Regions from separate parts of the Azospirillum argentinense genome, predicted to be linked through region 1. Evidence: riboswitches for the same ligand, from Rfam matches in the RefSeq annotation. Region 1 holds a riboswitch; each other region holds the start of a gene.
The links. Region 1 has a riboswitch for cobalamin ahead of ABAZ39_RS30230 (energy-coupling factor ABC transporter permease). Riboswitches for the same ligand answer to the same signal wherever they lie in the genome.

Region 1 (7,104 bases):
GAGGCTGTCGCTTCCCCGCTGTTCGGCACGAAACACACAATGGGAGGTCTCATGTCCGTTCGCCTGGATCGCCGCCAATTGCTGCTCTCCGCCGGAGCCGCCGCGCTGGTGCTGGCCGTGGCGCCGCGCTTCGTCCTGGCCCAAACAACAGGGGGCCAAACTCCGGCTGGCCAAACTCCGGGCGGCAAGGGATTCACGCTGCCGCCGCTGCCCTACGCGCCCGCCGCGCTGGAGCCGCACATCGACGCGACGACCATGAGCGTGCATCACGACAAGCACCATCAGGCTTACGTCGACAACCTCAACAAGGCGCTCGCCAACCACGGCAACCTTCAGGCGATGCCGCTGGCCGACCTGCTGAAGCGTGTGCCGGAACTGCCGGAAAGCATCCGCACCGCGGTGCGCAACAACGGCGGCGGTCACGCGAACCACAGCATGTTCTGGAGCATCATGGGACCGAACGCCGGCGGCGCCCCGGACGGTGAGGTGGGGGCTGCCATCACGCGCGACTTCGGCGGCTTCGACGATTTCAAGGCGCGGTTCAACACGGCGGGCGCCGGGCAGTTCGGCAGCGGTTGGGTCTTCGTCACCGCCGACCCGTCGTCGGGCAAGCTTGCCATCGCCGCCCGCCCGAACCAGGATTCGCCGGCCATGGAGGGCGTGCCCGTGCTGATGGGCAACGATGTATGGGAGCACGCCTATTACCTGAAGTACCAGAACCGCCGCGCCGACTATCTGGCGGCTTGGTGGAACGTCGTCGACTGGGGCGCGGTGAACCGCCGCTACGCGGCGATCCGCAAGGGCGAGCTGGTGATCTGACCGGTCCGCTGACCTGAAACGGAAAAGGGCGGCGGGTCATCCCCGCCGCCCTTCCTGCGAACCATCCGGTCCGAGGCGCCGGTCAGGCGCCCTGGTGCAGGCGGATGTTGAACAGCGGGCCCTGGCTCTGGCGGCGCAGCGCCTTGGCGACGGCCAGCACGGCGAGGTCGGCCAGCGGCTCGACGATGATGACGGTCATGTAGGCGGCGCCGAAGGAGGCGACTTCCGTCATGGTCTCGGCGGTGAAGCCGTGGCCGTAGAAGGCCCAGAAGGCCACCCAGGCGACGATGCCGCCCTGGTAGGCGGTGGAAAGGGCCAGCGCCTGCGAGTACTTCAGGTCGACATAGGGGGTGGCGTCGGGAACGATCCGCTTCGCCAGCAGGCTGATGCCCCACAGCGGGACCAGCAGCGTGGTGACGTTCATGCCGTACTGCGGCAGGTCGAACGGCGCGAAGAACAGGCCCTGGATCAGCAGGCCGGCGGCGAGGCCGATGGAGGCCGCACCGGCGCCGAACAGCAGGAGCAGCGTCGAACCGAGGATCAGGTGAACCTCCGACACGCCCACGGGGTGGTGCGGGAACACCTCGAAGAAGCTGAAGACCAGCGCGGTGGCGATCAGGCTGCGCAGCACCAGCGGCGCGACCCCGCCGTTGTTGCGGACGTCGTCGCGCGCCAGCTTGCCGGCCATCGCGAAGCCGCCGGCGGCCGTCGCGTAGCTGAGAGCGATCTTGGCGCCGTCCACGACGCCGGGTTCGATGTGCATGCTCTATGCCCTTTCCGAGTCTGCCATGCGTTGGGAGGGGCGTCGTTGCTGGCAGGCACCGGCATCGCAACCCCCTTGGTCCCCTTGGATGGGCGCACCGGAGGGACGGCTTGCGGAAGACGGGCGGCCGTCGGACCGGACATCGGCAAGCGACCACCGGGGCACCCCGCCCGAGGACGTACGTTCGGTTACGGCAGGTCTCCTGGCTTGCGGGTCAAGGCGGCATCGTCCGGCCTTCCCGGCGCCCGTTCCCGCAGGCGGCGCCAGTGACACGGAAAGGACGAGGCCGCTCACCGCTCACAGTTGCGGGGGCAGCGCCGGATTGACCGTTTCTCCCCCTGCGGGGCGGCGCACCGGCTTCCCTCTTAGCCCCGCGACCGGAGGGCGCGGGGAACCATAACCGGCGCCAGGGTAGGGGCGGGGTCCCCCGCCGTCAAGAGGGGGATGGCGACCCATCGGGGGAGTCGCACGGCTTCCTTGACACCGCTCCCACGGAACCGACAAGGTCCGGCGGACTGCGCGAGGCCGGATCAACGGGCGAAGGACGGGGTTGCGGGCATGCTACCGGTTCATTTCCTGACCATCGTGCTGAACGGCGATCCCTTCATTCGTTACCACTTGGAGGTGTTCCGCCAACTGCCCTTCCCCTGGCATTGGCACGTCGTGGAAGGGGTGGCGGAGCAGGTCCGCGACTCCTCCTGGTGCGCGCAGCGGGGTGGGCGCGTTCCGCAGGATCTTCACCGCGACGGCCGCAGCAGCGACGGGACGTCGCAGTATCTCGACCGCATCGCCGCGGAGGAGCCCGGGCGCGTGTCGGTCTACCGCAAGCCGCCCGGCATGTTCTGGCAAGGCAAGGTGGAAATGGTGACCGCGCCGCTGGCCGCCATGACGGAGGACTGCCTGCTCTGGCAGATCGATGCGGACGAGCTGTGGACGGCGGAGCAGATCACCCGGGCGCGCCGGATGTTCCTCGATTCGCCGTCGCGCACGGCGGCTCTCTACCTCTGCCACTTCTTCGTCGGCCCGTCCCTGGTCCTCGACCGGCTGGACCAGTACGGCAATTACCGCGCCTACGAATGGTTACGCACCTGGCGGTACCGGCCGGGGGATTTCTGGCACTCGCACGTTCCGCCCCGGCTGATGCGCCCGCAGCCCGACGGGTCGGACCTCGAACTCGGCGCGGCCAACCCCTTCCTGCACGAGGAGACGGCGGCGGGCGGGCTGGTTTTCCAGCATTTCGCCTACGCGACGCGGGAGCAGGTCGCGTTCAAGGAAATCTATTACGGCTACGACGGCGCGGTCGGTCGGTGGGACGCCCTGCAGGCGGCGGGCCGAGCGGTCGGCAACGGCACCCTCCCGCTGCGCGATTTCTTCCCCTGGGTGACCGACGCGGCGACCGTCTCGCGGGCTGAGCATGCCATGGTGGAGCCGCTGGCGCGCCCGGATGCCGAGGGAACCTGGGGCTTCGTGCCGCCGGCGCGGGGCGCCTCGACCGCCCCGGCGGTGGCGCTGCTGCGGAACTCCGGACCCGCCGTTCGCCGCCGCACGCTCGTCCCCGGTGAACCGCCGCCCTTCCCGACCGACCTGATCCGCAGCGTCGGCGTGTTCCTGCCGGACGGGGTGGGGGGCGTGCTGGGGGCGTCCGGCGTCCTGCGGGAGCTGCGGCGGGCCTTGCCGCTGGCCCGGATCACCGTTTTCGCGACGCCGGACGCGGAGGCGGCGTTTGCCCTCTGCCCCTACGTCAACCAGCGCGTCACCCTCCCACCGCTGAAGGGGCGAGCGCCCGACGACGCGCTGGTGACCGCCGTGCGCCAGGAGATCGGCCAGCAGTTCAGCGGCGCCTTCGACCTCACGATCAATCCCCACCGGGGCGAGGATGCCAGCTTCGCCAACCGCCTGATGCAGGATACAGGGGCGCCGCTCCGCCTTGGTTGCAGGGTCGGTCGGCCGGTGCGCGGCTATTACGCCGACGCCTTCCTGACCCACGTCGCGGCGACTCCCGCCGGGCTGCTGGGGGCGCTGACCACCGGGGAGCCGGACCCCGCCACGGAGGTCTGGACCTCCCCCGCCGGCGAGCGCGCCGCCGCCGCGCTTCTGGCCGAGGGCGTTCCGGCGCGCTGGCGTTGCGCGGTCGGCCTCTCCGCGTCCGTCGGCACCGGCAGCCTGTCGGAGCTGTGCCGCCGGCTTGCCGTGCGGGGCGACACCGCCCTGATCCTGGTCGGCGATGAGGCCGCCCGGGGGGCCGCGGCGCGCATCGCCGGGGAAACCGGAAGCGCCTGCCTGAACGCGGTGGGGCGGCTGGGTTTCGACGGGCTGTGCGCCCTGCTGCGGCGCTGCGACCTGTTCGTCGGAACCGGCGCGCCGGCGGAGGACATCGCCGTGGCGGCCCGGCTTCCCATGGTCGGAACCGGGCCGGAGCACGGCGATCCGACCGCCGAGGCGATGGAGAGCGCCATCGCGGCCTGGCTTGCCGACCGCGCTTGGTGACGGGCGTCCCCACCCGCCCTGTGGGATCCGCGAGGGGAAGCGTGGAAAAACGGAGGGGCAGGCGCGCAAGGCGCTTGTGTTGGCGCGTTTGCGCCGCAATGATCCGCCCCCACCGAATCCCGGACGGCCGCAAGCGGCGCGCCGCAGCGGGGCAAAACCATGGATTGAATCCGGCGGCCCGGTAAGCACACGATGCGCAGAGCAGTCATGAAACCCCGTGCGGATTGGCGTCCGGGGCTCCGCAAATACCCCTACGGCGTCCGTGCCATGAGCGCCGGCGCCTTCTGGCGCGAGGATGTGCGGTACGAGTTCTCCGCCCATCAGATCGACCTGATCGAAAGCGTCGCCGACGAGTTGCACACCATGCTGCGCGAGGCGCTGCGCGCGACGGTGGATGGGCGGGCGCTGGCCCGGCTGGGGGTCCGTGGCGGCGTGGGGCGGCTGCTGGAGGCCTCCTGGAACGACTATTGGGCCGCGGGGCGGCTGAACGAACGGGCCGGCGCGCTGATCGGGCGGCTGACGCTGGCCTATGACGGGCGCGATTCGGTCAAGCTGCTGGCCTGCAACTACGACACGCCGGAGGGGCTGTTCGCCGCCTCAATCATCCAGCGCAACTGGCGCGAGGCCCTGATGGGCGACGCCAACCAGTTCAACGGCCTGCACGAGGGGCTGGTGGAGCGCTGGGAGGAGCTGGCGGCGGGCATGCCGGGCCGCGGCCTCGTCCATCTCGCTTGCGCCACCCCCGACCCGATGCGCGAGAGCGAGCTGGTCTATCTGGCCGCCACCGCGGCGGAGGCCGGGATCGCCACGCATCTGCTGCCGCTGCAGAGCCTGGGCTGGGACGGCCAGCGCTTCGTCGACGACGAGGGGCGGGCGGCCTCCTGGCTGGCCAAGATCTACCCCTGGCAGGGGCTGGCCGACGACGCCTTCCTGCAGAAGCTGCGGATGGGCGGCATGAGCATGCTGTCGCCGCTGTGGTGCTGGCCGATGTCGAACCACGGGCTGCTGGCGACGCTGTGGTCGCTCTACCCGCGCCACCCGAACCTGTGCCGCGCCGCGCTCGACCCCGAGGAGCTGGCCGGCTGCGATGCGGTGACCGAGCGCAGCCTGTTCGGGCTCGACGACGCGGCCCAGCGCATGACGGCGCACGGACGCACCATTTCGGACACCGGCAGCGCCGAGTATCCGGGAGGGCGGGTCTGGCTGGAAACCCCGCCGATCTTCGAGGAGGAGGGCGTCCACGCGCTCCTGCACTGCTGGATCATCGGGGACAAGTGCCTGGGCATGTCGGTTCGTGAATCGGCGGACCCGCGGGTCGGCTCCGACGCGGCGATGGTGCCGCACATCTTCCGCGGCTGATGCCCGTTCACGGGGTGGAAGGAGCCCGCCCTGTTCCAACGAGGCGCAGGGCGGGCGCTTCGGCAGCGATCAACCGGCAGTCCTCAGCGGCCGCGGCCCGGCGCAAAGGGATTGGGCAACGGCGAGCCGAACGCCGCCCGGCGGGCGTCCCGCCACGCGACGTCGTTGCCGACGCCGCTGTGGTTGGCCGAAACCGACACCACCTGACTCTGGTGGCGCAGCCAGCCGCGCAGCTTTTCTTCGAACCGTTGGGCGTCCTGGGCGTCCGCAACCTCCAGTTCCATCGACATCTGCAGCTCGGTCTTCATGGCGTTCCTCCTCTGGACCGTTCCGTTGGACAAACAGCCGGGCGGGCCACTGGTGCCGAAAAAACAGAAAAGGGCGGGGAACTTTCCCCGCCCTGCGCTGCAACGCCGTGAACGCGATGGCCGTCGATGCGATTGGCGGCGCCGCCGCTCACTTCCCTTCGGGCTTTGCCGGGCGGGCCGGCTTGGCGATGCTGGCGATCTGCTTCTGCAGGTCGTCGATCTGCTTCTGAAGCTCTTCATAGGTGTGGCTGGCCGCCGCGGCCGCGCCGTTGGGCGGAACGGCGGACGGGCCGGGGGCCGCCGGGCGGGGCGGGGCGGCGGGCTGCTCGCCGGGCTGCCCGTCCTCGGCGCCGCCGAAGGGCGAGAACATGCGCATGGCCCGTTCGAACATCGCCATGTTCTGCTTGCCGACCTCTTCCAGCCGGCCGAAGGGGAACATCCCGCCCAGCGTGTTCTGGAAATAGTCGCGCATCTGCTCCTGGTTGCGCGAGAAGGACTGCATCGAATATTCGAGGTAGCGCGGCACCATCCACTGCATGTTGTCGCCGTAGAAGCCGATGAGCTGGCGCAGGAAGCTGATCGGCAGCAGGTTCTGGCCCTTGCTCTCCTCCTCCACGATGATCTGCGTCAGCACCGAGCGGGTAATGTCCTCCCCGGTCTTCGCGTCATAGACCACAAAGTCGAGCCCGTCCTTGACCATCTGACAGAGATGGTCGAGCGTCACGTAGCTGCTGGTCGCCGTGTTGTAGAGCCGCCGGTTGGCGTACTTCTTGATCGTGATCGTCGCGGACTTCTGGTCTTCCTTGTCGGCCATCGCTGTTTCTTTCAAGAAGGGTCGTGCGGCGAGAATGTTCCAGATATAAGGACTACTCGAAGGAATGCACCCTGTCCAGTGCTGTGCCGCAGCGCTGCGACCCCAGATGGGCGCCGCCCCGATAATTCGGGATTTGCGGCATTTTCGATCGGTCCTTCGCGGCTCTGGTCAAGGGCACCGCCTCCCTCATATACTCCCGGCCATGGCCGAATCGTCCGAATCCGACACCCCGTCCCTGGAAACGCTCGCGCAACGGTACCTCGACCTGTGGCAGGAACAATGGGCGGCCTGCGCCGCCGATCCCGAGATGGCCGATGCCGCCGCCCGCCTGTTCCAGATGATGGCGCAGGGTGCTGCGGCGATGGCGCCCTTCGTCCTGGGGCCCGGCGGTTTCGCCTACACCAGCCCGCCGGGCACCGGCTGGAATCCGATGCCGGCCTCATCCCAGCCGGCCCCATCTCACCCGTCCTGCGAGGGAGAGCCGCGTGACCGGGGACAACGCCACGATCCCCCCGCACCCCACCGCACGGCTGGGGCCGCGGCCCCTGGCGCTG
Region 2 (7,104 bases), on a different replicon from region 1:
GTGCGCCACAGCGCCGTGGCCGGGTCGGTCCCGGTCTCCGCCGCGAAACGTCGGCTCCACTCGGCGGGAGAGGCGTTGGAAACGGCGGCGTCCAGGGGCAGCGTGGAGAAGTCCGGCAGACTGGTCATCGCGCTTTTCATCACGCTTTCCATCACAAGGGCACTCCCAAACGGGCCAGGGTCGCGCGCAGGACCGAGAGAACGTCGCAGCCGACCGACACGAATTCGTCGATGCCGGCGGCCGTGAGATCGGCGCGGCGGTCGCCGGGGTTTCCGGCCAGGAACAGGTGCTCGACACCCGCCGCCTTCAGGGCCTGGGCGAAGGGTGCGGCGTGGGCCTCGTAGAGCGCGTCGGAGCCGCACAGCACGGCGATGCGCGCTCCGGAGACACGGAAGGCCGCGGCCATGGATTCGGCGTCGGGGAAGCCGTTGTTGCCGAGCGCCTGGATGCCGCCGGCCTCGAAGAGGTTCTTGGCGTAGGTGGCGCGCGCCGTGTGCTGGGCGACCGGCCCGATGTTGGCGAGGAAGACCGTCGGCCAGGACCCATGGGCGAGCTTGTGGCGGTCGGCGGCGTCGCGCAGGGCCTCGAAGGATTCGTGCAGGCGGTGGCGTGGCAGCGGCTCGACGCGGGCCGGGGTTCCCCGCGCCAGGGCCGCCGTCAGGCCGGCCCGCGTCGCCCCGCCGGTGGCAGCCTCCACGAGATCGTCCAGCGACCCGGAGCCGACCGCTGCCGGTGCCACGGCGACGTCGTCATGGTGGCGCGGTACGGGGGATGGGCGGACGACCGGCTGCTCAAGGAGGTTGGGAAACTCGCTGACGCCGGTCAGCGGGTCCTTGCGGCGGGCGATGTTGGCTTCCCGTTGCGCCCAGGACCCGGCGATGGTGCGGGCGAGGCTGCCATCGGCCAGCACGGCGGCGATGCCGCCCCGCCGCTCGATGTCCTGGAATTCGGCCCAGGCGGCCTGGGCCAATTGCTCGGTCAGCGTTTCGACGTACCAGGAGCCGCCGGCCGGATCGGCGACGCGGGCCAGCGAGGATTCCTCCTTCAGCAGGATCTGGCTGTTGCGGGCGATGCGGCGGGCGAAGTCGTCGGATTCGCCCAGCGCCGCGTCGAAGGGCAGCACCGCCACCGCGTCGGCCCCGCCGACCCCGGCGGCGAAGCCGGCCACCGTGGTGCGCAGCATGTTCACCCAGGGATCGCGCCGCGCCATGATGCGCCGCGCCGTGCGGGCGGTCAGGTGCATGGCGCGGGCCGACTCCGAGGCGCCCGACGCCTCGGCGATGCGCCCCCACAGGCGCCGCGCGGCGCGCAGCTTGGCGATGGAGAGGAATTGGTCGCAGCCGACGGATAGGGTGAAGGCGATCTGCCGGCAGGCGGTGTCGATGTCCAGCCCGGCAGCGGTCAGGGCGCGCAGATAGGCGACCCCGGTCGCCATGGCGGCGGCGAGGTCCTGGCTTTCGGTCGCCCCGGCGTCGTGCCAGGGGGAACTGTCCACCCCGACGGCGGTGACGTGAGGGAAATTGCGGGCGGTCCAGGCGGCCAAGGCCGCCGTGTCGGCGAGCGCCGCCTCCAGACTGCCCGGCAGGGCGTCGGCCGCGGCCAGAGTCCCGATGGGATCGGCGTTGAAGGCGCCCCGCGCCTTGTCCGGCATCACCGAGCGGCGGCGCCACAGGGCGGCGAGCAGCGCCGCGCCGGCCACTGCGTCGCCTCCCGCCTCCAGCGACAGTGGCACCATCTCCGGATAGACGTTGGCCAGCGTGCGGTCGAGATCGTCCAACCGGTCGATGGCGATGCCGGGGCTGTCCGGCCTGTCGAGGCGCAGCCGGATGGCGGTGGCGCCGCGCAGCAGATCGGTCAGGATGGCGGCGTTGGCCGCCTTGGGATCGGCGGCGTCGTGTTCGGTCAGGATGTCCCAGCCGTCCGGTCCAGCGCCTCCGGCATGGCCGCCGCGGGTGAACGGGGCGAAGCCTGGCAAACCGGACGGATCGCCCGCGGCCGGCCAGTCTTCCGCCGTATAGAGGGGCTGCACGGCGATGCCTTCGTACAGCCGGGTGACCAACCGCTTCTCGAAGGGGGCGCCCTTCAGCCCCTTGTCGACGAGAACCCGCCATTGCTCGCGCGTGGCCGGAGGGAATTCGGTGGCGAAGATCGTCTCGGCATCGTCCCGGCGGTCGTCCATGCTGGCGAGATTCCTTCCCATCCGTGTTCCGAACATTTGCAAGATACGCCGAACGACCCGTGGGAATCAGGCGGAAATTGGCAAAATTTGGCGAAGGGCTGCGGGCAATCTTGCGAATTTTGCAAAAGGGACTTGCCGTGGCGCTCGCGCTTGACGCCGCCGGGTGCACCCTCTTACCGTTCCCGCCGGATACGGTCCCCGTTCGCCCCAGGGCGTCCGGGGCTAAGAGGGAAGCCGGTGAACCGTTCGCCTCGCCACGAGGATGATGGCGAAGCCGGCGCTGCCCCCGCAACTGTGAGCGGAGAGTGGGTCCGCCGTTTCAGCGCCACTGGTGCCCATCCCGGTTCGGGACGACGGCACCGGGAAGGCCGGACGGTCCCGCGACGACCCGTGAGCCAGGAGACCTGCCGGATCTGTCGAACGCGAGTCGGGCGGGGTGTCCCGGCGGGTGCGGCGTCGCCGGAGGTCTCCCGTGCCGCGTCGGCGTCCGTCCCATCCTTGCCCTTTGGGAGCGAGGGGTGCCACCGCCGATGTCCGTCCAACCAACGCCCGTTCCACCCAATCTCATCCGTCTGGCGTTCCGACGCCGTCCGGTGACGCCGACCCCCGCCGACCGGTCGGCACCCTTTGTCCTGACGGCGACGGAGGGACGCTGGTCCCTGCGGGGAACCAGGGAGCCGCTGGACGCCGCCGGGCTGGTCGCGGCGGCCGACACCCTGCGGGAGATCGCCCGCGCCCTGGTCGAGCAGGCGCATGCGGAAGCCGGCCAACCGGCGAACCGCTGCGTCGCCGAATTCGTGCTGCACCAGGACGGCGGCATCGACCATTGGCTGGCGCCGGGCGGGGATGCGGACGAGCGCCGCACCATTGCGCTCGGCCTGCGCAACGCCATCGGCAGCTTGCGGATGGGTGGCTGACCGGCGCGGCTTCGCCTGCCGCTACAACTGGGCGGTTCCACCGTCGCGATGGGCAAGCGCCAGATCGATGAAACCCCGCAGATAGCCGATGTCGGCGTCCGCCTCGCGGAAGCCCAGGAAAATCTGCTTGGCGACACCGTCCCGGCCCAGGCGCACCGGGCTCACGTCGAACTTGGCGCCATACTCCTCGACCAGCCAGCGCGGCAGGGCGGCGACGCCACGGCCGTGGGCCACCATCAGCAGCATGATGTCGGTCGTCTCGATCGGCTTGTGCTGCCTCGGGCTGATCCCGGCCGGCATCAGGAACTGGGTGTAGATGTCGAGACGGTCGGGCGCCACCGGGTAGGTGATCAGGACTTCGTCCGCCATCTGCTGCGGTTCGACGAAGGCGGCATGGCGCAGACGGTGCCCCGGCCCGACCACCAGAACCTGTTCGTAGTCGAACACCGGCTCGAAGCACAGTCCGGGCTTGAACAGCGGATCCGGTGTCACCAGCATGTCGATGTCGTGGCCGAACAGGGCCCCGATGCCGCCGAACTGAAACTTCTGCCGGACGTCCACGTCGACCTTCGGCCAAGCATCGACGTAGGGAGCGACGATCTTCAGGAGCCACTGATAGCAGGGATGGCATTCCATCCCGATGCGCAGGGTCCCGCGCCCGCCCTGGGCGAACTGCTGGAGGCGTTCTTCAGCATGGGCCAGTTGCGGCAGCAAGCGGTTGGCGACCGCCAGCAGCCATTCCCCGGCCTGGGTCGGCCGCAAGCGGCGGCCTTCGCGGTGCCACACATCCACGCCGAGCTGCTCTTCCAGCTTGCGGATGGCGTGGCTCAGCGCCGGTTGGGTCAGGTTCAAATGGCTGGCCGCCGCCGTCAGCGAGCCGTGACGATCAACCTCGCGGATGATCGAGAGATGGATGCGCTCCAGGATCGCCATACCGTCCACCTCATCCATGAATGAAATTTATCGAACGATAAAATCATACCATTTTTCATTCATGTTCTGAACTCCGTATGGTCCGCGCCGATCCCTCTTTTCAAGGCGCCCCCCATGGCAATGACCCACACCCTCGGATTCCCCCGCATCGGCGCCAAGCGCGAGTTGAAGTTCGCCTTGGAGGCTTATTGGAAGGGGGCGTCCTCCCGCGACGAGCTGGTCCGCGTCGGCGCTGACCTCCGCAAGCGCCACTGGCGGGACCAGGGCGCGCTCGACCTCGTTCCCGTGGGCGATTTCGCCTTCTACGATCAGGTGCTCGACATGAGCTTCACGCTCGGCAACCTGCCGGAGCGCGTGAAGGGCTTCCATGGCGATGCCCTGGACAATTACTTCCGCGTGGCGCGCGGCCGTTCGGCCGAGACCGCCGCCCATAGTGCCGAAGAGCACGGCGGATGCTGCAGTGGCGTCGCTGCCGGCGAGATGACCAAGTGGTTCGACACCAACTACCACTACATCGTCCCCGAGTTCGACGCCGAAACCCAGTTCAACCTCGACGCCTCCCGTCTGCTGCAGCAACTCGCTGAAGCCAAGGAGCAGGGTGTCAAGGCCAAGCCGGTGATCATCGGCCCGGTCACCTACCTCGCGCTGGGCAAGGCCAAGGACGGTTCGGACAAGCTGGCTCTGCTGCCCCGCCTGCTGCCCGTCTACGCCGAACTGCTGCAGGCCCTGGCCGATCAGGGCGTCGAGTGGGTGCAGATCGACGAACCCATCCTGGTGACCGAGCTGGAAGCGGCGTGGCGGGACGCCTTCACCCAGGCCTATCGGGATCTCGGTACCGGCGCGGTCAAGCTGCTGCTGGCGACCTATTTCGGCCAGCTCCAGGAGAATTTGCCACTGGTCTGCTCCCTACCGGTGCAGGGCCTCCATCTCGACGCCATCAACGCCCGCGACGAGGTCGATGCCCTGATCCAGGCCCTCCCGACCGACCGCGTCGTGTCGCTGGGCGTCGTCAACGGCCGGAACATCTGGAAGACCGACCTACACGCAACGCTCGACTGGCTGGAGCCGGTGGCCGAGAGGCTCGGTGAGCGGCTGTGGATCGCACCGTCCTGCTCGCTGCTGCACGTGCCGGTCGACCTCGCCGGCGAGCGCAAGCTGGATGAGGAGGTCCGCTCATGGCTGGCCTTTGCGGTGCAGAAGCTGGAGGAGATCCGGGTTCTGGCGACCGCGCTGACCCCGGGATGGGATAGGGGCCGTGCCGCCGTCGCGGCCGAGTTGGAGGCCAACCGCACCGCCATCGAAGCGCGCCGCCATTCGCCGCGGGTCAACAACCCGGCGGTGAAGGCGGCGGTTGCCGCCATCGACGCCCAGCTCGGACGGCGCAAGAGCGCCTTCGCCGAGCGCGCCGCCAAGCAGGCCGCCCGCCTGAATCTGCCGACGTTCCCGACCACCACCATCGGCTCCTTCCCGCAGACCAAGGAGATCCGTCAGGCGCGCAGCCAGTTCAAGGCCGGGACGATCGACGCGGTGGCCTACACCGAGGCGATGCGCGGCGAGATCGCGCGGAGCGTGCGCGAGCAGGAGGCGCTGGGCCTCGACGTGCTGGTTCACGGTGAGGCCGAGCGCAACGACATGGTCGAGTATTTCGGCGAGCAGCTCGATGGCTACGTCTTCAGCCAGTCGGGCTGGGTGCAGTCCTATGGCTCGCGCTGCGTGAAGCCGCCGATCCTGTTCGGCGACATCAGCCGCCCCAAGGCGATGACCGTGGACTGGATCACCTACGCCGCCTCGCTGACGGACAAGCCGATGAAGGGCATGCTCACCGGCCCGGTGACCATCCTCAACTGGTCCTTCGTGCGCGACGACCAGCCGCGTTCGGAATCCTGCCGCCAGCTGGCGCTCGCCATCCGGGAGGAGGTGCTGGACCTGGAGAAGGCCGGCGTCGGCGTGATCCAGATCGACGAGGCCGCCCTTCGTGAAGGTCTGCCGCTGCGCAGGTCCCAGTGGCAGGCGTATCTGGACTGGGCGGTGGAGTCGTTCCGCATCACCGCCAACGGGGTGGCGGACGAGACGCAGATCCACACCCACATGTGCTATTCGGAGTTCAACGACATCATCGCGTCGATCGCGGCGATGGACGCTGACGTCATCACCATCGAGACCTCACGGTCGGACATGGAACTGCTCGACGCCTTCGACGACTTCAAGTACCCGAACGAGATCGGTCCCGGCGTCTACGACATCCACTCGCCGAACATCCCGACCGAAGGGCACATCGTCGATCTGATGAAGAAGGCGGCCGAGCGCATTCCCGCCGAGCGGCTGTGGGTCAATCCGGACTGCGGTCTCAAGACCCGCCAGTGGGCCGAGGTGCTGCCGGCCCTGACCAACATGGTCAGTGCGGCCAAGACCCTGCGCGCCACCATCGCCTGACGTGGTCCGCACGGGGGCAAGCGGCCGGACGCCGCTTGCCCCTGTGTCTTTGCACCCTGAAGCTGCTGATGGCGGAACTTGCCTGGTAGCCGCGTCCTTTGCAATATACGCAGACCGCTTGTTTGGATGACCGCTGACATTGCCAAGATTTGCAAGGTGTTTTCAGTGAGTCGGCGAATTTTGCAAATGGGATTCCTGGTATGGCCAAGGCGTTCATGGGGGTGCGGCTGCAGCGGCTGCGCGAGGAGCGGGGGCTGACCCAGACAGCCCTGGCCCGCATCCTGGAGATTTCGCCGAGCTATCTGAACCAGCTCGAACGCAACCAGCGGCCTCTGACGGTGCCGCTGCTGCTGCGGATCAACGCCGCCTTCGGCATCGACGTCCAGATCTTCTCGGAGGACGAGGAAGCCCGGCTGGTCGCCGATCTGCGAGAGGCCCTGTCGGAGGCCGGAACCGGCGAGACCATCGCCATGGCCGAGATCAAGGCGCTCGCCACCAACATGCCGGCGGTCGGCCGGGCGCTGGTGGCGCTGCACCGGCGCGGGCGCGGGCTCGCGGAACGGCTGGATGCGCTCGCCTCGGGGATCGTCCCAGCCGGGCCGGACAGCGGGCGGCCGCCGCCGATGCCCTACGAAGAGGTGC
Region 3 (7,104 bases), on a different replicon from region 1:
CGGCACCATCCAGAACGACATCCTCAAGGAGTTCATGGTCCGCAACACCTACATCTACCCGCCCAAGCCCTCGATGCGGATCATCTCCGACATCTTCGCCTTCACCTCGCAGCACATGCCGAAGTTCAACTCGATCTCAATCTCCGGCTATCACCTGCAGGAGGCGGGGGCGACCGCCGACCTGGAACTGGCCTACACGCTGGCCGACGGCGTGGAGTACGCGCGTGCCGGGCTGGCCGCCGGGCTGACCATCGACCAGTTCGCGCCGCGCCTGTCCTTCTTCTGGGCGATCGGCATGAACTTCTTCATGGAAGTCGCCAAAATGCGCGCCGGCCGCATGCTGTGGGCCAAGCTGATCAAGGAGTTCGCCCCGAAGAGCGACAAGTCGCTGTCGCTGCGCACCCATTCCCAGACCTCGGGCTGGAGCCTGACGGCGCAGGACGTCTTCAACAACGTGACGCGCACCTGCATCGAGGCGATGGCCTCCACGCAGGGCCACACCCAGTCGCTTCACACCAACGCGCTCGACGAGGCCCTGGCGCTGCCGACCGACTTCTCCGCGCGCATCGCCCGCAACACCCAGCTTTTCCTCCAGCAGGAGAGCGGTACCTGCCGGGTGATCGACCCCTGGGGCGGCAGCTATTACGTCGAGCGGCTGACCCGCGAACTGGCCGCCCGCGCCTGGGGCCACATCCGCGAGGTCGAGGAGACCGGCGGCATGGCGAAGGCGATCGAGACCGGCATCCCCAAGATGCGCGTCGAGGAGGCCGCCGCCCGCACCCAGGCCCGCATCGATTCCGGCCGCCAGACCGTCGTCGGCGTCAACAAGTACCGGCTGGAGCAGGAGGAGGCCATCGAGGTGCTGAAGGTGGACAACTCCGCCGTCCGCGCCCAGCAGATCGCCCAGTTCGAACGGCTGCGCGCCGAGCGCGATCCCATCCGCTGCCGCCAGACGCTGGAGGCCTTGACCAACGCGGCGGCCGCCGGCGACGGCAACCTGCTGGCCCTGTCGGTGGACGCCATCCGCGCCCGCGCCACGGTCGGCGAGATCTCCGACGCGCTGGAAAAGGTGTATGGCCGTCACAAGGCCGAGATCCGCACCATCACCGGCATCTACGCCGGCGAGGTGGGGCGGCAGTCCGACGCCATCGCCAGGGTGCGGGCGCTGGTGGCGGAGTTCGCCGAGCGGGATGGCCGCCGCCCGCGCATTATGGTGGCGAAGATGGGCCAGGACGGCCACGACCGCGGCCAGAAAGTGATCGCCACCGCCTTCGCCGACTTGGGCTTCGACGTGGACGTCGGGCCGCTGTTCCAGACGCCGGAGGAGGCCGCGCGGCAGGCGGTGGAGAACGACTGCCACATCGTCGGCGTCAGCTCGCTGGCGGCGGGGCACCTGACGCTGGTGCCGCAACTGAAGGCGGAGCTGGAGCGCCACGGGGCCGGCGACATTCTGATCGTGGTCGGCGGCGTGGTGCCGCCGCAGGATTACGACGCGCTCCACGCCGCCGGCGCCACGGCGATCTTCCCGCCGGGCACCGTCATCAGCGAGGCGGCGGTAGACCTGCTGCGCATCCTCAACGAGCGCCACGGCTACGCGCCGAAGGCGGCGTAGCCGTGGCGCGTGTGGCGATCACGGTACCGGAACCGCGGCCCTTATCCCCAGCATGTGGCAGGTGGCGAGGGTGATGTCGGAACGGTTCAGGGTGTGGAGGTGGAAATCCCGGACGCCCTGAGCCTGAAGGGCCTGACACTGCTCCGCCGCCACCGTCGCGGCGACGAGCCTGCGGGTCTCTGGGTCGTCGTCCAACCCTTCGAAGGTTTCGACCAGCCTGGCCGGCATCGAGGCGCCGCATTTGGCAGCAAATTCCACGGCACGGGCGACGTTGGTGATCGGCAGGATGCCGGGAATCACCGGCACATGGATGCCCGCCGCGGCGCAGCGGTCGAGAAAACGGAAATAGACGTCGTTGTCGAAGAAGAACTGGGTGATGGCACGAGTCGCCCCAGCGTCCACCTTGCGCTTCAGATTGTCCAGGTCGAACTGCGCGCTTGGCGCTTCCGGGTGGGACTCCGGATAGGCGGCGACCGAGATCTCGAAATCAGCGATGCGCCTCATTCCCGTCACCAGATCGGCGGCGTAGGCGTAGCCGCCGGGAGACGGTTCGCAACGCCCGCCGCCGGGCATGTCCGACGGGTCACCGCGCAGCGCCACCAGATGGCGGATGCCGGCATTCCAGTAACTGTGGGCGATGGCGTCGATCTCGTCCCGCGTCGCGCCGATGCAGGTGACATGCGCTGCCGCCGGAAGGCCGGTCTCGTCCTGGATTCGGCAGACGGTGGCGTGGGTGCGTTCGCGGGTCGAACCGCCGGCCCCGTGGGTCACCGACACGAAGCTTGGAGCCAATGGGGCCAGCCGCCGGATCGACTGCCACAGGCCCTGCTCCATCGTCTCCGTCTTCGGCGGAAAGAACTCGAAGCTGATCGACGGCGGTGCGGACAGAGGGGCGGTCATCACTGCTCTCCCGGCGCGGCTTGAGCGGCGGCGTCCCGCCGGTAGGTGATGGTCACCCCGGCCGAATCGATCTGCGGGAGCACGTTGGGCTTCTCGATGGACACCTCGGCCTCGACGACGCGCTGGTCGGCAAGGCAGAGGTCGCCGATGCGGTCCGCCAGGCATTCCAGGAGCTGGGTGTGTGGCCCGTCGGCCAGCTTCTCCAGCGCCAGGACCAACCCTTCGTAGGACAGGACGGTCGCCACGTCGTCGAGGAAACGCGGTCGGCCGCGTTCGACGACCAGCCGCACATCGATGCGCAAGCGCTGACGGCGGCCACGTTCGTGGGCGTAGACCCCGATCTGGAAAGGGGCGACAAAACCCCGGACGGTGATCACATAGGTGCCGCAGCCGGCCAAGACGGTTTCTCCACAAGCGGAAGGGTGATCGAAGGCCGGCAGGCGGCCTCGGCGGCGGCGTTCGCTCCGGCCCGACGGATGTCCAACGCCGCTCTCGGCTCACGTCGCGGCGTGGTCCCATGAACGGGTAACCGAGCCTGCAGAAGACGATCGGCATGGTTCTCCCCTGTCCGGCCAAGCGCTCGGCCAGCGGATCGGTGTCGTGAGAAGGACGTCCGGGAAAGGAAACCCAAGCAGGCGCACGAGAGGGGACCGGCGACAGACGCTGGACACGGCCCACGCGACCACCGGGACACCCCGCCCGAGGACGAACGAACGGTCACGGCAGGTCTCCTGGCTCGCAGGTCGGCACCATTCCGTCCGGCCTTCCCGGTGCCCAACGAGGCACCAGTGGCGCTGAGGCGACGAAATGACTCTCCGCTTACAGTTGCGGGGGCAGCGCCGGACTGGCCATCGGATCTGGCGGCACCGGCTTCCCTCTTAGCTCCCGGCCCCGAGCGGAACCGGCAGAACCATGACGCCGCGATCCAACCGCAACGCCGCAATCCTGTCAAGAGAAACATAAAGACATCTTTATGTTTCTCTGCGCCGAGCGCCACCGTTGTTGCGACGATGGCGGCATCAAGCGCGTCCGGACATCCCGCGGCTGGCTTCGGTCGGAGGCCTCAAGGCTTCACGGTGTCCACCCTCGTCTTTCCCAGTCGTCGCGCCGGGGGCTTTCCGGATCATCCCTGCTGCGTGCCGTGCTGGATGTCTTGGAAGGCCGGGACTGGAACCGGCCGCCCCTGACCGTCGACGGCGACCAGGACGAACCATCCCTCGGCAGCCAGCCGGCGCTCCCCGGTCGCCAAAGTCTCGGCGACGAGGGAGACATGGACGGTCATCGACCGTTTCCCGACCGTGTCGACCCGTCCGACCAAGTCGGCCAGTTGGCCGACCATGACGGGGGTATGGAATGTGATCCGCTCTGAGGAGGCCATCACGACCGCATGGCGGGCGGCGCGGCTGGCGGTGATGAAGGCGGCCTTTCCCATGAGGCTGAGGGCCGTGCCTCCGAACAGCGTGCCGTAATGGTTGGCCTGCTCGGGGAAAATCATCTCAAGGCAGCGGGTTTCCCGTCCGTTTGGAAAGAGAAACTGGCTTTCTGCGGTGGGAGGGATGGTGTTCATGTGTGCATCCGCCTGCAACCACGCGTTCCAAGGTGTCGGACGCGCACGTTATATGGATGGGCGTTCTGGTCGATGGCTAAAACGGCTGAAATCAGGAACGATGATCCTGCAAATCTGCGAACAGTGCAAAGCGGTGGGCCTCCATGGCGAAACCGGGGTCATCACGACAACACAGGCAGAAAGCGAGGTCACATGGATCGCAGGACATTCCTTGGCGCAAGTGCTGGAGCTTTGGCGCTTGGTGCTGTCCGGGTGCCATTGTCACACGCGCAATCGCCCTTGCCGGAGTTGCGGCCCGCCGCAGACCCCTATGCTCGCCTCCAAGGTGGCATGCCGCACCATCTGACGCCGGATCAGGAAGCGCAACGTGTCTTCGACAGTCCAGTTCCGGCCGGCCCGCCGGGTCGTTGGGTCAGCCGCGCCGCGCTTCCGATCCCACGCAGCGAAATGGCCTGGGCCACCGTCAGTGCGGAACGGATGCATGTCGTGGGCGGCTATGGCGAAGGTGCCGTCAATCGGGCCTACCACCACATCTATACCCCGGTGGCCGACCTCTGGTATGAGGGCGCTGCCTTGCCGCGTGGCGCCAACCATGTCGCGGTCGCCGCAGAAGCTGGCCGCGTCTACGCGCTTGGCGGGTTCATCGAGCAAAACCGGCGGTCCGATACGAACGCCTACGCCTACGATGTGGCCACCAACGCCTGGACCCCCATTGCGCCCCTGCCACGCCCCCGCGGTGCGGCGGCTGTGGTACTCGATGGCGCCATTCATCTGATCGGTGGCGCATCGGAGCCGGCCAGCGAACGGGCGAGCGTCGGTTGGCACGAAGTCTATGACCCAAAGACCGATCGCTGGTCGGCCCGCAAACCGCTCCCGGGGGGGGCGCGATCATGTCGGGTGCGTTGTTCATGCCGGCGCGATCCACGTCGTTGGCGGCCGCTTCAACACGTTCGAGTACAACACCGATCTGCACCACGTTTACCTCCCGGATCGGGACACATGGGAGATGCGGGCGCCGTTGCCGACGGCCCGGTCGGGCCATGGGCTTGTCGTTTACCGTGACCGCCTCTTCGCCATGGGGGGAGAAGGCGGAATTCTCAACGGCGGGGTACCGCGGCAGGCAAAAGTGTTCGGGCAGATGGAAAGCTATGATCCGGGCAGCGACAGCTGGCAACACCATGCGCCGATGCCGACGCCGCGCCATGCGGTTGGAGCCGTGACGATCGGCGACTGGATCCATGTAGCGGGTGGTGGTGCAGTCCTCGGCGGCTCCGTCCAGTCCGCCGTGCACGAAGCCTTCACATTGGGGTGATGTTGCAGCACCGCCCTGTGCGGGCACCCGCCAATCGACGAACGAACGGAAGCGAAGCGCCAAGTTCTCCTTTCGCCACAATGCCGCTTTCGAACCCCTACCGATCAGCCTCCTCAAGCTTGTGGTCCGCCGCGCTGCTTCTGCATCATGGACTGTGGTTGGAGACTGGAGGGAAAAGGGCAATGGCTGTTCAGTTCGCGAGGGTAGCACCGATTTTGCCAGTCCGGGATGTCCGTGCGGCGCTCGCCCACTACCGGCGTCTTGGTTTCGAGGCGACCGCTTACGAGGAAGCGGCCGCCGATCCCATTTACGGGTTTCTTGCCTGGGGCAGCGTGAGCCTCCACCTGGCGCGGGTTCCCGACCTGGACCCAGCACGCTCGGTTGCGGCCTGCTATCTCTACGTCGACGACGTTGACGCGTTGCATGCGGCATGGCAGGCCGCCGAAGTCGATGGCCGCCTGACCGCGATCGCCGCCACGCCCTATGGCCTGCGCGAGTTTGCCCACATCGATCCGGACGGCAACCTGTTGCGGGTCGGCGCACCCATCACGCCGAACACTCCATAAGGCTCCAGCCCGAGCGGGGAATCGGCGTTACGGGTGCCTCAACACCGTTGGGATGGTGACGGTCTCCGCATTATCCAGCGCCTGACGCATCGCTCGCTCGTCGGTGAAACGGCCGCGCAGGAGCCGTCCCTCGCAGACCACCTCGACATGGTCGGCAGCGAAGGGCCAGGGATCGACGACCAGTTCCGCCGGGTCGCCAGACAGTGAGTGGAGGCGGATTTCCGTCCGGGCCTCGCCAATGGTCGGGACATTGGGAATGCACGCTTCGCTGGTGAGACCCCATCCGATCTGCAAAGACATGCGGTCCACCGCAGCGACGAGCAATCGGTTGCGCTCGATCGCCTGCGGGGAGAGGATCGTCGCATAACGGGGGTTGTCCGTCATCGCCTCGACGCAGGCGCTTTGGAAGCGGTGCTGGTCGTCCAGGAAGCGGCGAACCAGCGCAGCATCCTCCGGCGGCGCTTTGGCGAAGTTGAAAAGGCTGCCGTAGATGGTGTCGGCGTGCAGCGAGACGAGAAGGGCCGGATAACGCCCGAACGCGAGCGCGCGGCGCACACCCTCCGTCCAAAGGCTCGTATGGATGGCGGCGCCGAGTTCCTGGAAGCTGTGTGGGCGGGCGGTCTGGGGGTTCAGCGTCGGGGCGGCTTCCCAGGACAGCCAGCCGATGTCATGCAGCTCCGCCCCAAGGCAGACCTCCTCGTAGGGTATGACCGGAGCGAAGATCCCGTTGCCCCAGGCACGGAGCAACTGGCCTGACAGCCAGGCATGGCTCGGCTGCGGGATGGCGATCACATCTTTGCCGACATCACGAAACAGCATGATCAATTCCTCCAGCTCATGGTCGAGCCCGAGGCCGGCGACCTTGCCGTGTAAACGGATGCTGCCGGGGATCGTCTCGGTGGATGCTGGCGTGCCGGTCGACCGAATGGATGAAACGCTCGTCCCGCTTACCCGATGACGCCAAATCGGTCGTGGACCCGTCCGCGGATTCTTTGGCTTGGTTCAAAAAGCCCATGCGGCCGGGACGGCATGAGGCGCACCTCCAACCCCTTGCGAAAAAGCCCCGCTTTGGGTCAGGCCGGGTTCATCGGCTCGGAAGGCTGGACGTCAGCGTTCCCGGGTTCCGCCGGCGCGGCGGGGACGGGCT
Region 4 (7,104 bases), on a different replicon from region 1:
GCGCGGGCGCCGGACAGGCAGAGCGCCCAGCCCGCCAACATCGGCGGCAGGACGAGCCAGAGCTGGTCGGTGCCGCGGTCGGCCAGCGACCCCATCAGCCAGAACACGATCTCCAGCGCCGCGTAAGGGTTGGGGGCGAGGTTGAGGGCCAGCGCGGTCAGCGACCCGGCGAGGCTGTTGATGGCGATGCCGCCGATGACCAGCGCCGTCGTTCCGGCCCCCCGCGCCGCCATCAGGTTCAGCAGCACCGCGGCTGTGGCCGCCCCGGCCATGCCACCGAGTGGCAGGGCCAGCGACAGCGCGGCTGACAGGCCGCTGTAGAAGACGATCACCGCGCCCAGCGCCGCCGCGCTCGATACGCCGACCAGCCCCGGCTCGGCCAGTGGGTTGCGCAGCCAGCCCTGCATCGCCGCCCCGGTCAGCCCCAGGCTGAAGCCGACCAGCAGGCCGAGCAGGGCGCGCGGCAGGCGCAACTCGGCCAGCACCAGCGCGCCCAGGGTGGGGCGCCCGGCGAGCCAGTCGGACAGGGCGGCGCCCAGGTCGAACGGCACATAGCCGACCGCCGCCGACACCGCGCAGAGCGCCAGCGCCAGAAGGGTCAGCCCGGCGACCAGCGCGGGGTAGGGGATGCGCGAGTCCCGGCTCATGGCACGGCTTCCCGCGCGGCGGCCAGCCGTTCGGCGGCCTCGGCGATCTGCGGGCCGGGGCAGGTCCATAGGCGGGAGGGCAGCGACACGGTGCGGACCTGACGTTTCAACGCCTTCAGGGCCGGGTGGTGCAGCAGGGCGCCGGCCAGCGACGGCGGCGCGTCGGGCGCGGCGTCGACGATCAGCACGTCCGCGCCGCCCAGAATGATGGCTTCCAGCGGCAGGGCGCCCTGGCTGCCCAGCGGCAGGCGGTCGGCCATGTTCTCCAGCCCGGCGCGGGTCAGGAGTTCGTCGATCAGCGACCCGGACCCGGCGACGAAACCGTTGGGGCGCAGCACCACTGCGGTCGGGCGCGGTCCCGGCGCCGCGGGGGGCAGGGAGTCGAGGCGGGAGAGCAGGCCGGCGACCAGCGCCTCCCCCCGGTCCGGCTCGCCGACGGCGCGGGCGAGGCCGCGGATCTGCTCCGCCACCCCCGCCACGCTCTGCGGGACGTCCAGTTCCAGCAGCGGCGCGTCCAGCCGCGTCAGCAGCCCGACCGCGACCCGCGTGGTGTAGCGCCCGGCGACGATCAGGTCGGGGTTGAGCGGCAGGATCTCCTCCGCCGTCCCGTGATTGACCGGCACCCGCGACGCCAGCGCCGCGACGGTGGAGGTGCGGGGATCGCGCGCCAGCCACGTCACAGCGGCGAGGCGCTCCGGCCCGACGAGCCGCAGCAGCAGCTCGTCGGCGCAGAGATTCAGGGAGACGATGCGCTGTGGTTTGCTGGGCGGTTTTGCCGGCGGCGCCTCCCACGCCGCCGCCGGCCCTCCCGCGGTCAGCAGGAGGGCGGTGGCCAGCCCGAGAAAGGTGGGCCTCACAGCGACAGCCGCAGCCCGAGATACCCGGCCCGTCCCGGCGCGCCGTAGGTCCAGACTTCCTGGTACCGGCGGTCGAACAGGTTCTCCACGCGCCCGAAGACTTCGACCCCCTCGGACAGCGCGTAGGACCCGGCCATGTTGACCAGCGTGTAGGGGGCGAGATTCACGACCTGCCGGTTGTAGAAGGGGTCGTAGGCCCAGTCGCTGGACCGCCCGTTGTAGACGACGCCGAGGTTGGCGTTCGCCCGGTCCTCCAGGAAGCGGTAATTGACGTTCAGGCTGGCGAGCTGCTTGGGCCGGCGCACCAGCTCCGCCCCCGTGGAATCCTCGCCGTCGGTCCAGGTGTAGGAGCCGCGGACGGTCAGCCGGTCGATTGGCTCCACCGACAGGCCAAGCTCGAAGCCGCGGATGTGGGACTCGCCCGGCATGTTGACGGAGGTCCGCCCGGTGCCGGTGATGAGGTCGCGGATGCGCTGGTCGAACCACGTGCCGTCCACGGAGGCCCGCGTGCCCCACAGCGCCTGGTCGAAGCCGGCGTCCCAGCCGCGCGCCCGTTCCGGCTTCAGGTTCGGGTTGCCGGCGTAGGTGGCGGTGTAGCCGTACAGCTCGAACAGGGTCGGATTCTTGACGCCGGTGCCGTAGGAGGCGCGCAGCTTCGTCCCGCTCTCTTCGATCAGATAGGCCGCCGTGGTGCGCCATGTGGTGGCGTCGCGGAACAGGTCGTTCGCGTCGTGGCGGACGCTGCCGGTCAGGGTCAGCCGGTCGAACAGCCCCAGCTTGTACTGGCCCACCAGCCCGGTGGAGCCGATGGAGCGGTCGAAGCTGGAGAAGCTGCTGCGGCTGATCGCCTTGTCCTCCTCATGCTCCACGGCGGCGGTCAGCACATGGTCGGCGGGGCCGCTGTTCAGAGTCAGGTTGGTCTGGTAGTCGGTCTTGGTCTTGCGCCCGTCGTAGCGGCTGGTGACCGTCTTGGCGTCGTCGCGGTAGTCGCGCTGCTGGCGGCCATGGGTCAGGCCGACGATGTGCTCCCACTTTCCGTCGAGAAGGGCGATCTTGCCTTGGAGGCGCCCGAAATACTGCTCCCCGGCGGTGCTGGTCCCGTCGTCGACGGCGCCGCGCCCGCCGACGAAGCCGTCGGTGTCGGTGCGGAAGCGGGTGTAGCGGCCGGTCACCGCGATCTCGCTGCGCTCGGTCGGGCGGACGGCGGCGTTTCCGGTCAGCGTGCCGTTGCGGTAGCCGTCCTTCTCCGGGTTGCCGAGCCGCTTGTCGGCGACCGACACACCGTCGCTGGTGACGCCCTGGCCGCTGAGGAACAGGTCGTAACGGTCGGTCCCGGTGCCGAAGGAGGCCCGCCCGGCGGCGGTGCCGAAGGACCCGCCCTCGACGGCGGCGCCGAACCGGGGGGCGCCGGCGCCGCGGCGGGTCACGATGTTGACGACGCCGCCGACCGCGTCGGAGCCGTAAAGCGCGCTCTGTGGGCCGCGCAGCACCTCGACGCGTTCCACGTCGCCGGCCAGCAGGTTGGCGAAGTCGTATTCGGAACCGGCGGCGGGATCGTTCACCTCGATCCCGTCGATCAGGACGAGCGTCTGGTTGCCCTCCGACCCGCGGATGCGGAGCTGGGTCAGGGTGCCCATAGGGCCGGTGCGGTTGACGGCGACGCCGGGCACCGCGCGCAGCGCGTCGGACAGCACCTGGGTCTGGCGCTGCTCCAGTTCCTCGCGGGTGATGACGGTCAGGGCGCTGCCGGTTTCCTCGGCGGCGGTGGGGACGCGGTTGGCGGTCACCGAGACCGGCGGAAGCGTCGTGATGGTGGTGGAATCGGCGAAGGCCGACGTGGGGAGGGCCGACACGGGAAGGGCAAGGCTTCCCAGAAGGGCGGCGAAGGACGCCGTCCGGTGAAGGCGGGGAACGCGGACACTCATTGAGACCTCGGGCGGGACGCCGGTGGCACGTCACCGCGAACGAAGTCCCACCGGACGCTCCGCGAACGGACTGCCGGCTCGACGACCTTCGGTGCACCCCGCCCGAACGTGTTCGCGTGTGACCACGACTGACGGCAGGTCTCCTGGCTCGCGGGTTATCGTCGGCCCATCGCCTTCCCAGGATCGCGATCCCAGTGGCATTCCGATGGACGACTCGCCGCTTACAGTTGCGGGGGCAGCCCCGGCGTAGGACCCTCGCACGGCAAATCGCCGCTGGGTCCGCACCGTGTTCCCATTTTCAGCCCTTTCGGGCAACCGTCGGGTGCGAAGCTACGCGGGCGGAACGGCTCCGGTCAAGCCGCAATCCGCCCGTCCTCGCCCGACTGGCGTCAGAGTGTGGTTCTCGGCCCGACCGCGGACCCATCCGGCATGGGGGGATTCATCTCCTTGCAATTGCCGACGCAATAGGTCTGCGCTTCGATCCGGCCGCCGCAGGATTTGTAGCAATCGTTGTAATCGGAGGAGCAGGTGAGGTTGCTGTAGCAGCTGGGGTTCCGGTCGAAATCGCTGAACGTCTTGATCTTCTTCTTGTCCGCGTCCTTGGGCAAGGAACGGAGATAGGCCTGATATTCGCCCTGGGCGCGGGTCGTCGCCTCGGCCCGGCAGGTCTGTACGGCCAGCTCCTTTGCGGATTGGCAGATCGTCTGTGCCTGCTTGCACTGGGCGACACAGAGCTTTCCCGCCTCGCTGACGGGTGGAAAATAGCTTGCGACCGTCTCGAAACGCGGGCCGCAACCAGCCAATCCGGCCGCCAGCAGGCAGCCGAGCAAAATGGAACGCCGCATCATTGTGGGTGTCCTGCCGTGAATTACCGTCAATCGCTACGAACAACCCACCGGTGCGGAATCATCCATGGGCGACACGGAATTCGCAAAGCCGGCTCCCGGACCGGAACGCCGGCAACCCATGAGCGATCAACCGGGTGATATCAATGCCCGCGGCCATCGCGCCGATCATGGTCCGGAAAGGACGCGCCCCCTCTTGTCGCCGCGCGGGGGCCTGACTACATGACGGGTGAGGTCCGGGCCCCTCTGGCAGCGTCGCCCGGCGCTGTGATGTCGGACTTCCCATAGAGCCGTCGCTTTGGCGCGGCCTTGCGGAAGCTGGCCCTATCCTCCCCCCTGGGTCCCGCTCCACCACAAGGTCCACCGCCGGACGACGGTCCCCGACGGGCCTTTGGGAGACATCGGCATGGACCGCAGCGAACCAACTTCCTGAACGACCGCCACGCCTCCACGGACAACGATGGGGGCGGGTATCCTGGCGCGCCGCAGCATAGCCGTCGCGCGCGCTTGTCCGTTGACCGCAGACCTTGCGGTCACGATTCCAGTCCGGGCCCCTCTGGCCGATGCGTCCCGCCGTGGCGCATCGGTGATGTCGGACTGCTCATGTGACGATCGACGTCTCCGCTTGCGGGAGCGGAGTGCATGAAGCAAGGGACAGTTCCATGGATCAGATCGTTTTAATGTGGGCCGGCTTCGCCGTCTTCGTTGGCGTGCTTTTGGCCTTTGATCTTGGTGTATTTTCCAAGAAATCCCATGTGATCTCCGGCCGCGAGGCGCTGATGCGCTGCGCGGCCTATTCCACGCTGGCGATGATTTTCGCCGCCGGCGTCTTTCATTTCCAAGGGTCGCAGAAGGGGCTGGAGTTCCTGACCGGCTACCTGATCGAATACAGCCTGAGCGTCGACAACATCTTCGTCATCGCGCTGATCTTCACGCATTTCGCGGTGCCGCCGCAGTACCAGCACCGGGTGCTGTTCTGGGGCATCCTGGGCGCGCTGGTGATGCGCGGCGTGCTGATCGTGGCGGGCACGGCGCTGATTCAGGAATTCCATTGGATCATCTACATCTTCGGCGCCTTCCTGATCTTCAGCGGCATCAAGATGCTGATGTCGGTGGACGACGAGCCGGACATGGAGAACAACCGGATCGTCAAGTTCGTCCGCTCCCGCTTCCGCATGACCGACGGCTACGAGGGGCAGAAGTTCTTCGTGATGCGCGACGGCGTGCGGATGATGACGCCGCTGTTCCTCGTGCTGATCCTGATCGAGTTCACCGATCTGGTCTTCGCCGTGGACTCTATCCCGGCGGTCTTCTCGGTGACCACCGATCCGTTCATCGTCTGGACCTCCAACGTCTTCGCGATCCTCGGCCTGCGCGCCCTCTACTTCGCGCTGGCCTCGATCATCCACCGCTTCCATTACCTGAAATACGGCCTGTCGCTGGTTCTGGTGGTGGTCGGCGCCAAGATGCTGATGATCGACATCTACAAGATGCCGACGGCGGTGGCGCTGGGCATCACGGCCGTCCTGGTCGGCGGTTCCATCGTCTTCTCGATGCTGAAGACCCGCGCGGATGCGGCTCCGGAAGCCGCGGACGGCGAGGCCCGCCGCTGGTGGGTGCCGGGCAGCCCGGCGAAGGGTGCCGGCGGTTCCACCGCGGCCTCCTCCGGCGATGCGGCCGCGGTGCCCTCGGACGGCAAGGGCCAGTAACGCATTCTGCCTGAGGATGAGCCCGGTCCGGTGGATCGGGCTCATTCCGTCGAGGGCGCCGCCGACTCAGCCCACGGCGTTGAAGTCGTCCAGCAGGGCGGCGATGCGCCCGCTGTCGCTCTGGTCCATGATGACGCGGGCGCGGCGGGTGGCCTCCTGGAGGTCGAGCTTGCGGATGCGCCGCTTCACCAGGGGGATGGCCGGCGGCACCATCGACAGGTCGCGCACGCCGAGCCCGAGCAGCAGCGCGGTGTAGCGCGAATCGCCGGCGATCTCGCCGCAGACCGACACCGGGATGCGGGCGCGCAGCGCCGCCTCGATGGTGAACTGGATCAGGCGCAGCACCGCCGGGTGCAGCGGGTCGTAGAGCGAGGCGACCTGTTCGTCGCCGCGGTCGATGGCCAGCGTGTACTGGGTCAGGTCGTTGGTGCCGATGGAGAAGAAGTCGGCGGCGTAGGCCAGCGCGTCGGCGGACAGCGCCGCGCCCGGCACCTCCACCATCACGCCCACCGGCGGCAGCGGGTCGGCGATGGGAACGCCGCGGCGGCGCAGGCGACGGGCCACCTGGCCCATCATCTCGCGCACGCGCTGCACCTCGGCGACCGAGCAGATCATCGGCAGCAGGATGCGCAGCGGCCCGTGGACGCCGGCCCGCAGCATGGCGGCGAGTTGCGTCTCCAGCAGCTTCGGTTCGCGCAGGCCCAGCCGGACGGCGCGCAGGCCGAGCGCCGGGTTCGCCGGCTCGCCATAGCGGCCGGCCATCCAGCCGGCCAGCTTCTCCCCGCCGACATCCATGGTGCGGGCGGTGACGGTGCGGCCGCCCATGCCCTCCACGATGGAACGCAGGACGGTATACTGCTCGTCCTCGTCCGGCAGCTGGTCGCGGTTCATGAACAGGAACTCGGTGCGCAGCAGCCCGATGCCCTGCGCCCCGTTCTCCAGCGCGTGGTCGAGGTCGCGCGGCAGCTCCAGATTGGCCTGGAGAGTCACCGCGGTGTTGTCGCGGGTGACCGCCGGCAGCTTGCGCAGGCCCTTCAGCTGCTCGCGCTCGCGCTCGCGCTCGGCGCGGCGTTGCCGGTAGTCCTCCAGCACCTCGGGGGTGGGGTCGATGATGACGCGCC

Region 2: linked by a shared signal. The riboswitch ahead of ABAZ39_RS15860 (hypothetical protein) and the one ahead of ABAZ39_RS30230 (energy-coupling factor ABC transporter permease) in region 1 are both predicted to bind cobalamin.
Region 3: linked by a shared signal. The riboswitch ahead of ABAZ39_RS15840 (dihydroneopterin aldolase) and the one ahead of ABAZ39_RS30230 (energy-coupling factor ABC transporter permease) in region 1 are both predicted to bind cobalamin.
Region 4: linked by a shared signal. The riboswitch ahead of ABAZ39_RS14840 (TonB-dependent receptor plug domain-containing protein) and the one ahead of ABAZ39_RS30230 (energy-coupling factor ABC transporter permease) in region 1 are both predicted to bind cobalamin.

What each region holds. Positions count from the first base shown of each region.
Region 1 is NZ_CP007797.1:204,564-211,667, forward strand. Features, by position in the region: gene ABAZ39_RS30225 (superoxide dismutase) at 52-819, shown strand; gene ABAZ39_RS30230 (energy-coupling factor ABC transporter permease) at 902-1,582, opposite strand; cobalamin riboswitch at 1,758-1,996, opposite strand; gene ABAZ39_RS36375 (glycosyltransferase family protein) at 2,141-4,069, shown strand; gene ABAZ39_RS30240 (glutathionylspermidine synthase family protein) at 4,277-5,428, shown strand; gene ABAZ39_RS30245 (hypothetical protein) at 5,512-5,736, opposite strand; gene phaR (polyhydroxyalkanoate synthesis repressor PhaR) at 5,885-6,550, opposite strand; gene ABAZ39_RS30255 (alpha/beta fold hydrolase) at 7,036-7,104, shown strand, end outside.
Region 2 is NZ_CP007794.1:358,202-365,305, forward strand. Features, by position in the region: gene scpA (methylmalonyl-CoA mutase) at 1-128, opposite strand, end outside; gene ABAZ39_RS15855 (methylmalonyl-CoA mutase family protein) at 152-2,179, opposite strand; cobalamin riboswitch at 2,355-2,605, shown strand; gene ABAZ39_RS15860 (hypothetical protein) at 2,710-3,096, shown strand; gene ABAZ39_RS15865 (LysR family transcriptional regulator) at 3,118-4,047, opposite strand; gene metE (5-methyltetrahydropteroyltriglutamate--homocysteine S-methyltransferase) at 4,144-6,462, shown strand; gene ABAZ39_RS15875 (short-chain fatty acyl-CoA regulator family protein) at 6,663-7,104, shown strand, end outside.
Region 3 is NZ_CP007794.1:350,639-357,742, reverse strand. Features, by position in the region: gene scpA (methylmalonyl-CoA mutase) at 1-1,612, shown strand, start outside; gene metF (methylenetetrahydrofolate reductase [NAD(P)H]) at 1,631-2,512, opposite strand; gene ABAZ39_RS15840 (dihydroneopterin aldolase) at 2,512-2,910, opposite strand; cobalamin riboswitch at 3,217-3,441, opposite strand; gene ABAZ39_RS15835 (acyl-CoA thioesterase) at 3,636-4,007, opposite strand; partial or broken gene ABAZ39_RS37830 (Kelch repeat-containing protein) at 4,272-5,391, shown strand; gene ABAZ39_RS15825 (bleomycin resistance protein) at 5,574-5,957, shown strand; gene ABAZ39_RS15820 (DUF3891 family protein) at 5,985-6,776, opposite strand.
Region 4 is NZ_CP007794.1:135,593-142,696, reverse strand. Features, by position in the region: gene ABAZ39_RS14850 (FecCD family ABC transporter permease) at 1-647, opposite strand, end outside; gene ABAZ39_RS14845 (ABC transporter substrate-binding protein) at 644-1,504, opposite strand; gene ABAZ39_RS14840 (TonB-dependent receptor plug domain-containing protein) at 1,501-3,429, opposite strand; cobalamin riboswitch at 3,546-3,764, opposite strand; gene ABAZ39_RS14835 (Aq_678 family protein) at 3,819-4,277, opposite strand; gene ABAZ39_RS14830 (TerC family protein) at 4,937-5,983, shown strand; gene ptsP (phosphoenolpyruvate--protein phosphotransferase) at 6,050-7,104, opposite strand, start outside.